2 regions of the Acetivibrio sp. genome follow, and region 1 is predicted to be linked to the other one. Evidence: riboswitches for the same ligand, from Rfam matches in the RefSeq annotation. Region 1 holds a riboswitch; the other holds the start of a gene.

Region 1 (4,843 bases):
GCTCAGACTATAGCTTGTTAAAAAGATACATTCTTCATGTGATAGACAAATTTCCGGTAGAAAATGATGAGCCAAATGAAGGTATAAGTGATGGCTTTATTGAAGGAAACAGCAAATTTGCATTTGATATTTTCAAACAGATAAGTAAAAACGAGCAGGGCGAAAATGTGTTTATTTCACCTTTCGGAATTTCAACAGCGTTGTCCATGGTTTATCAGGGGGCAGAATTCGATACCAAGGAAGAGATGGCCAAAGTTTTAGGCTATGAAGGCCTTGACATTAAAGAGGTTAATAAAAGTTATAAGTACTTGTTAAAATATTTCGCTCAACTTGATGAGAAAGTCAAGCTTAAAAACAGCAATTCGATTTGGAACAATTCATTAAAGGGCGATGCTATAAAAGAAGATTTTATATCTGCAAATAGAGATGTATTTAATGCATTGGTTGAGATAAGAGACTTTTCGGATGAAAGTGTTGTAGATGAAATAAACAATTGGATTTCTGAAGCTACTGAGGGAAAAATAGACAATATGCTTAGCAAAATTAGTCCCGACGATTTGTCGTATATTATATCTGCATTGTATTTTAATGGAGTATGGAAAGAAGAGTTTGATATTGAAAAAACATATTCATCCTCCTTTGAAGCTGAAGACGGAAGTGTTGACGATGTCATGATGATGAGAAAAGACAATTGCAAGATTGAATTCGGTGCAGGTGACGGATACAGAGCGGTTAGACTGCCCTACGGTAATGGTGAGATGGCCATGTACTGCATTCTTCCCGATCAAGATATATCAATAAATGATTTTATTCAGAATCTGGATGTATCTATGTGGAATCAAATTAAAAGCAGTATAACTGAAAGAAATAACGGAGTACTTTGCTTACCTCGTTTTAAAATTGAATATGCCAAGAATGGAAACGGCAGCATAATGGAAAGCTTGAAGGCTTTAGGAATGGAAAAGGTATTCGAAAATGGTGCCGCCGATTTATCCGGTATGACTGAAAACGGTGCTTATATTGCTGATGTTTTGCACAAGGCTGTGGTGGAAGTAAATGAAAAGGGAACAGAAGCTGCGTCGGTAGTGATAGTACCTATAGCACCGGGTATTGGGCTAAAACCGGAGTTTGTGGCAAACAGACCGTTTGTATTTATAATTGCAGATGAAAAATATGACACAATACTCTTTATGGGTAAAGTATCTAACGGTGAGTTTGCAAATTAATAGATGACGAAAAATCTCCACTTTGCATTTGCTGCAAGTGGGGATTTTTCTTTGCTTTTCAAGGGATTAAGACGGAAAAATTTTTTTAAAATTTTTATAAAAATAGTGTTGACAAATAAAAAAGTTGTTTGTATAATAAACTAGTCGGTTGAAGGTTTCCCGATTATGTTATATAAGTTGCGGGTGTAGTTCAATGGTAGAACATCAGCCTTCCAAGCTGATTGCGAGGGTTCGATTCCCTTCACCCGCTCCAATAAGCTTTTTATATCTGCCCGTAGCTCAGCTGGATAGAGCAACGGACTTCTAATCCGTCGGTCGGACGTTCGAATCGTCTCGGGCAGGCCAAAAACCCTAGAGCTGAAAGGTTCTAGGGTTTTATTTTTAATTGCAATAGCAGCTGTTTTAATTATCCTTTATCCGACTCACAACAAAAAACGGAAGTATTTAAAAATTATGTTATTAACTATAGGCAGAATTATAACGGTAAAAAAGTATGTACTTTGCACAATGGAAGTTATTTGAATGTATATATTGAAGGCGGCAAAATAACCGGCATAATTAAAAATTGGATAGAGGCCGATAGCGAATCTGGAGAAGATTTAAGTAACCAAAATTTAATTAGCAGTGAAAAAGCTGTTGAAAAGAGCAATGCAGAATTGAAGAAAAGCGGATGGGTTGAAATACCGGAAATAAAATCCAAAGAAATAGTGTACATAAATAAAAAGGGAGAACTATTGCCTGTATGGGAAATAAAATACGACGGTATAACTATGCAAGTTGATTGTATAGATGAGTCTTTTTTAGAGAATTCTATTTTAAGATAAAAATTATTGACATATGAAATATTTTAGTATACCATTCATTATGGAATATAAAATTGAATAAAAGGTGATGGAGTTCACCTGAAATGCGTAATGCTGATGACTCCTACAGAAATAATAATACTGTTTCTGTAGGAGTTTTTTGTTACTGGGAAGGGAGTAGTGCTTTATGGCTGCAAGTTTAGCAATTATTTTATTATTGGGATTGGCTGCAAAGCGAATATTTGAAAAATTATGGTTACCGGGTTTATTGGGAATGTTATTATTAGGCATCCTTATAGGACCCCATGTTCTTAATCTGATTCAGACGGATATGCTTCAAATATCTTCTGATTTAAGAGGTATTGCATTAATAATTATTTTATTAAGAGCAGGTCTTGGGCTTAACAAGGATGAAATAAAAAGTATCGGAATTCCTGCATTAAAGATGAGTTTTATTCCCGGATTATTTGAAGGTTTACTTATTGCACTGGCTTCTGTATATTTTCTTGATTTTACATTTGCCCAAGGAGGAATGTTAGGGTTTATTATTGCTGCCGTTTCTCCTGCTGTTGTTGTTCCTTTTATGCTTAAGCTAATGGAAAATAAAATTGGTGCAAAAAAAGGAGTGCCAACTTTGATATTAGCGGGTGCATCTATTGATGATATCTTTGCCATTACGGTTTTTAGTGCTTTTTTGGGCTTATATAACGGTTCTAAAATAAATATTGGCATTCAATTATTAAATATTCCAATCTCCATTTTATTGGGAGTTTTGGCTGGAATGATTGTAGGACTTTCACTGATAAAAATTTTTAAAAGATATAATATTCCGGATACAAAAAAGGTATTAATAATACTTGGATTTTCGATATTACTCAATCAGTTGGAGAGCATATTGAAAACTAAATTACAGATAGCATCCCTGCTTGGAGTTATGACTATAGGCTTTATATTGACTGAATATCTTCCTGATGAGGGTAAGAGGCTTTCTGAGAAATTTAATAAGGTATGGGTATTTGCAGAAATATTACTATTTGTATTAGTAGGGACAGAGGTAAATGTAAATGTAGCATTAAAAGCAGGTGGAGTAGGAATTATATTGATATTAATAGGTTTAATTGGAAGAAGGGTAGGTGTTGTTATTTCTTTAATAGGTACAGATTTTAATTGGAAAGAAAGGCTGTTTTGCATTATTGCTTATATCCCAAAGGCGACAGTGCAGGCCGCAATGGGGGCGGTGCCGTTGTCATTGGGAGTGGAATCGGGAGACATAATCCTGGCGATTGCGGTATTATCTATATTAATCACTGCACCATTAGGAGCAGTTGGAATTCATTATTCAACAGAAAAGTTACTAATAGAGAAGCAATAGTGTGAGTCCATAGCGAATCCATTTTAAAAAGCAATATAAAAAATTACGAAAATATGGTACAATATTAACATAATATAAGAAGGAGGATAATATAAGCAATGAGTAAGAAGGGAATATTGTGTGCATTAATTTCGCTGATTTTGGTAGTATCACTTTCAACAACAGTGTTTGCAGAGCAGATAATAACAACAAAATTAAAAAGCTATATAACTTATGAGTATCCTTATCTTATGCTAGAACACGTTATGGGGCCGGAAAGAACGGTTTACTATGCAATATATTATAATTCTGAAGGAGAAGTGGAATATGGCGAAATAATTAGAGAAATAGATGATTTCGTGTTATCAAGAGTATATCTCGACGGTACAAGTGAAGATTTTGAACCACCGCAATTAACGATACAGCAGATCCGGGAATTTGCAGAGAAATATCCCAAATATGAATATGATATTTGCGAGTATCCTTTAAGTTACATACTGTAAACATACTATTTTTTGACTTCAACAGAAAGAAATGACCACTCTGCATCGACAGAGTGGCTATAATATACAGAGTGGTTATGATATATAGAAGATCTACTGGATACCTATACATAATATAATCAAAGGCGTGCAATCTATTTTCGGCAATAGACTACACGCCTTTGTGAAGCTAATATTAATTTTAATATACACTGTATAGAAGCTCGCCATAAGTTGGGAATGGCCAATATTTTTTACCGATTTTAGTTTCAAGATTATCAATTACGCTTCTTAATTCTTGCATGTTAATGAATACAACTTCTCTATAGTATTTTGCAGTATTTAAAAGATCAGCTTGATTTTTTGCTTCTAGGATTGCATTATCCAATTTCTCAATATTTTTATAAAGGCAAGCGGCCAAATCCGATACAACATTAATTAATGATTCTTCAAGCTGGCAGTTTATTTCGCTGCTTATAGCTTTTTTGTTTCTTACAACCTCGGTTAAATCTTTAAGGTAATCAACAATTGCAGGTATAATACCTCTCTTCGTCATATCAAGTATGGTAAGTGCTTCAATGTGCAGTACTTTAATATATTCCTCCAGCATTATATGATATCTTGAATGAATTTCTGATTCTGAGAAGATGTTGTGCCTTGTAAATAGTTTTACATTCTTTTCGGATATAAAGTACGGAACAGCTTCAACAGTTGATTTAAGATTTAGAAGTCCTCTCTTTTCAGATTCTTTGACCCATTCTTCAGAGTAATTGTTGCCGTTAAATATTATTCTCTTATGGTTCTTGATTGTTTGTTTAATTATTGCAGTCAATTCTGCTTTGAAATCTCCGGCGCTTTTCAGTCTGTCGGCAAACTGTGACAGAGCTTCGGCAACAATAGTATTTAAAACAACGTTGGCATCGGATATGGAAGAACTAGAGCCCAACATTCTAAACTCAAATTTATTGCCGGTAAACGCAA
Region 2 (4,843 bases), on a different contig from region 1:
TTGCCGACTTATTCAAAATTATACGCGTACAACCTGTTTCAAACCCTACAGTCGCTATAAAATTCAGTGCCGATTGCACATCAGTTATCAATACATCGCTACTTTTTACAACAGCGATTTTAACATTGTTCTCTTCCACAACATTTATATTCATAAATCCATATCCATACCAAAAACCTAATCCTGATTTCTCCAATCCGGTCTTAATAAATCTTCTCTTTCTTCCCAGGTTTTATACATTGAATGAAATACCGATACTGCATCATCAGAATCCTTATTTGCATTCCAAAACACTGTAAGCCATTCTTCAAAACTATCTAACACTACAACAATATCTTCTGTATATTGACTGATCAACCCAACCCTATATTCATTATCAGTATATTCCTTATCGCAGATAAATACCCAGAAATTGTTTGCCGAATCCATGGCATCATACAGTGAAAATGCAATTAGCTTATCAGGAGTTATTGTTTCTTTTGTCGGAATTATGTTGATAATACTTTTCTTTATTTGAGAAGAAGCTAAAAAAATCGACCCGCAAGGAGAATCATCGTCTTCTCCGACTCCTCCTATAGGCTCTGCATCCAATAACATTATGCCATTTGAAAATTCCTTCAAAAAAGTTTTAAAAGATTTCGGCAGTTTATATCCTAAACTCTTTTCTTTTTCGCTTATTAAGACATCCGATGCCACTTCATTCTTATCTATATCGGGATATATGCTGTTAATCTCATTAATAAAGTCTTTGACTTTCATACAGAAATCCTTCCAAAACCAAATCAAAACTTTCTTTTGCTGCAGTTACAGCAACTGAAACTTTGTGTTGCAACCGATTTCAAAGCATTGTCATCTTCTATTAGCTTATACTAGTTATTTTCTAAAAGCAACTTTTCGCTGAATAGTGAATCCCAATTGCCCCTAACGGTGCAGTAATCAATACGGATAACACTGCAATTGCCAGTATTACATCTCCCGATTCCACCCCCATCGACAGAGGTACAGCACCCATTGCAGCCTGTACTGTTGCTTTCGGAATATAAGCAATGACGCAGAATAATTTTTCTTTAAAAGAGTAATTTGTACCTAGTAAAGATATTATTACGCCTATGCTTCTTCCCATTAAACCTATTACAATCAATAGTATCCCTATTTTACCTGCTTTTATTGCCACACCTACGTTTACTTCCGCTCCTACCAATACAAACAATAATATTTCTGCAAATACCCATATTTTATTGAGCTTATCGGATAGCTTCCTACCTACATCCGGAAGTTTTTCCGTCAATATAAAACCTACAGTCATCACTCCCAAGAGGGATGCTATTTGAATCTTCGTCTTCATTACAACTTCCAACTGATTGAGTAATATAGAAAATCCAAGCAATAACAATACCTTTTTTGTATCACGAATGTTAAATCTTTTAAAAATATTTATCAAAACAAACCCTAAAATTATTCCTGCCATAATACCTAATAAAATCGAGATGGGTATATTTATTAATTGTATACCTATATTCATATCAGTGCCGCTGTATAAACCCCAAAAAGCACTAAACACAGTAATGGCAAAGACATCATCAATAGATACACCAGCCAATATCAAAGTCGGTATCCCATTTTTCGTGCCAATGTTGCTTTCCATTAACTTAAGCATAAAAGGCACAACAACAGCAGGAGAAACAGCAGCAATAATAAAGCCTAACATTCCTCCCTGGGAAAATGAAAAGTCAAGAAAATATACAGATGCCAATGCAATAAATAAACCCTCGATTAATCCGGGTATACAGCTCATCTTTAATGCAGGAACACCAACATTCTTTAAAACATCTTTATTAAGTCCAAGTCCTGCTCTTAATAAAATAATTATTAATGCAATACTTCTTAAGTCCGACGATATTTGAAGCATATTCCTTTGCAGCAGATTAAGACCATACGGTCCTATTAAGACACCTAATATAAGCATTCCAAGCAAACCCGGCAATTTCAATTTCTCAAACATCTTTTTTGCCGGTAACCCCAACAATAAAATCATTGCTAAACTTGCAGCCATTAAAGCCAACCTCCCTACAAATATCAAAAAACTCCTACAGGTACAATATTGTTTATTCCTGTAGGAGTCATCAGCATTAAGCAATTCAGGTGAACTCCATCACCATATATTCAATTTTTATGATTAATAATATTATACTAAATTATTATATTAGTCAATATACATTACCTCTAAAATAAGTGTAATCATAATATTGCAAAACTTAACAACACAGTAGGTTTTGAGGTTATATTCATGAATAAACTTTATTTTTCTTACCGCTTCCCATAAAAGTTCTTTGTGGTATTCCGGTTCAGATAACTAAGAACAATATTATCGTATTGAGTCTTTTCAAACTCTACTCCTTCTTTTTCCACCCTAAGGGAATACACTCCCGGCGATAAACGGTTAATTATATAACAACCGTTTACATCTGTATAAGTATACCGGTCCCCAATAATTACTTTTGCGTTCACTATCGGATTTCCGTTATGATCCACAACCTTTCCCTTTATGTATATATCCGGCATAATGGTAAAGGGCTGGGATATTACTTCCTTTATTACACCATCATTCGTTGCAACAAGCTTGATTCTCGCATTTGAAGACGATAAATCCGGAACTATCCAGTTGTATCCGTTGACCCCTACCAAATCCCTTGCAATGGGTTTCCATTCAGCCTGATTATCCAACGAATAATACAGACTTACTTTGGTTCCAGGTACGGGCCGGCCTTCCGAATCAGTATAGGAAATATTATACCTGATTCTCATGGTATCCCATGATTTTACCGATGCAACCAGATTTGTAAATTTTGCCTCAAGGGTTCCGGCAGAAGAAGTTGTGCCGATACCATCTACATATAATTTCTTGTATACAACATTTCCCAGTCCGTCACCCATTTTCAGCAAAATACTAACCTTTTGTCCGGAAGTCCCTTCATCACAGTGAAAGATTACTTTCCTATAGTTATCAATTTTTTTATCTTCAAAATATCCCTTTGTTGATGCCCAGTAGAAGAAAGGAGAAGCTCCCTTTGAAGTATCCACGAAATATTCATCCACATACAGTTCATATACTCCTTCCTGGTCCCCCGGCGTTATTCTCACATTTTTGATTTCCGGTTTGCGATGAATTCTCGATGTAATATCCTGTTCAAAATCATTACCAATCTCTCGTAAAATCCTGTATTTTTCCTTATCGGTCCCATCATCAAATATATCACTTATTGAAGCGGGAATTGTTATTTGCCTGGTCACCTCAGTGGGCTCCGTATCATCTCCCCAGACTACAACTTTATACTCCAAAGTTTTTTGCTCCGGTATTTGCCCTGCAAACAGTTGCCATGAAACTTGTTTATGACTCCTGGCTGTCATATCTCCGATAACTATATCAGTATCGGTTCCAGTATAAGGTACTATTCCGTCCGGCAGAATAATTTTAGCCATCACATTTTTTATAGTATCATTCGTGTTATTAGTTATATATGACGTAATGGTAAAAGGATTCGGAACATAACCTGTTTCGGTCGCACTAAGGCTGGTATTGCCGCTTACAATAACAACAAGCGGTTTATCTCCTGCAATGGTAATTTTACTGATACCATAATATGTTATGTATTCTGTTGACTCACCCGGTGCCAGTTGTTTAGGCTCCCAATAAGTCGCAATTGCACTGTCTCCGTTATAACCGGTATAATTTGAATTCCACATGTTTTCAGCTAAAGTAAGCCAATTTCCGAGTACAAATTTGTCTGGCGGGTTTTGCTGGTATTTTATATTAGTCCCCTGGGAAACTACCGTCGGTTTGACAAGGCTGTCCATTGCCTGCCAATAATCCGGAATTTCATCACCTAAAAATGTAGTGGTTGTCTCTATATCCCCTATGCCTGGAACCCTGAAAGGTGCATAGTCATTGCTTCCAAGCATCGTATCCAGCATGATTCTTATCCCCACATAATGGGGAATAGTATCATTGTTAGTAACAATGTATTTGATTTCAACAGTATCCATCATGCCTGAAAAACCTCCATCAACCAGGCTTATGTCCTGTCGCACATAAACATTGCCATACTTCGCTGCGGATGAATTCCGGTACTCCTCATCAATATTGTGCGGGGGAGTTGAAATATTTTCCCCGCCATAATAGTAGTCGATACCGTCAATCCTGACGGTGGTGTATGACGTACCGCCGCCCGGCCAACCATACAAAAGCTTCTTGCGGTTATCGGTTGCAATTTCCGGGTTGCCTTCATTGGTTCCTATTGTAAACCTCCCGTTTGGTCTTATTGCTACATTAATATATTCATTTTCCAAAGTTATATATCCAACACTCGATAAATTGTTGCTGCTCGTTATGCCATTTGAAGATTCAGATTGCTCTATAGCATTTTCAGCAAATACACAAGTATTACAAATTAAAAATACTAAAATTACCAATAAACTCAACAAACTGTACTTTTTTTCAACTTCAATACCCCCCTGATTCCTCAATTAATACATGTAACCATCCAATGTGGCAATTTTATATATGATTTTTGCAAATTCTGCCCTGTTAATATTTAACGTCGGTCTAAATTCCGGAGTATCGGAAATAAAGGTATAGAATCCCTCCCATCCACGGTTATACGCTATTTTTTTCACATCTCTTATATGTCCGTTGGAAATATCCTCTTCATCGGAAAACATTGGCAATTCATAGTAGCCTTCAGGTGGTTCTTTCAGCGAATCTAAGATATTAACCAATATCGTCGCCACATGCTGTCTTTGGACAGGGTCATTCGGACCAAACCTTCCGTCCGGGTATCCGTTT

Evidence for each region. A riboswitch is a leader RNA that binds a small molecule or an ion and turns the genes downstream of it on or off. The one in region 1 is predicted to bind fluoride.
Region 2: linked by a shared signal. The riboswitch ahead of PLH43_RS10145 (cation:proton antiporter) and the one ahead of PLH43_RS03920 (cation:proton antiporter) in region 1 are both predicted to bind fluoride.

What each region holds. Positions count from the first base shown of each region.
Region 1 covers NZ_DAORXT010000016.1:18,405-23,247, reverse strand. Annotated here, with positions in the region: gene PLH43_RS03940 (serpin family protein) at 1-1,226, shown strand, start outside; tRNA gene PLH43_RS03935 (tRNA-Gly) at 1,406-1,479, shown strand; tRNA gene PLH43_RS03930 (tRNA-Arg) at 1,495-1,571, shown strand; gene PLH43_RS03925 (hypothetical protein) at 1,745-2,050, shown strand; fluoride riboswitch at 2,105-2,163, shown strand; gene PLH43_RS03920 (cation:proton antiporter) at 2,217-3,401, shown strand; gene PLH43_RS03915 (hypothetical protein) at 3,500-3,883, shown strand; gene PLH43_RS03910 (glutamine synthetase III) at 4,065-4,843, opposite strand, start outside.
Region 2 covers NZ_DAORXT010000074.1:5,602-10,444, reverse strand. Annotated here, with positions in the region: partial or broken gene PLH43_RS10155 (DUF4180 domain-containing protein) at 1-154, opposite strand, end outside; gene PLH43_RS10150 (SMI1/KNR4 family protein) at 178-759, opposite strand; gene PLH43_RS10145 (cation:proton antiporter) at 881-2,053, opposite strand; fluoride riboswitch at 2,108-2,166, opposite strand; gene PLH43_RS10140 (carboxypeptidase-like regulatory domain-containing protein) at 2,308-4,347, opposite strand; gene PLH43_RS10135 (S-layer homology domain-containing protein) at 4,525-4,843, opposite strand, start outside.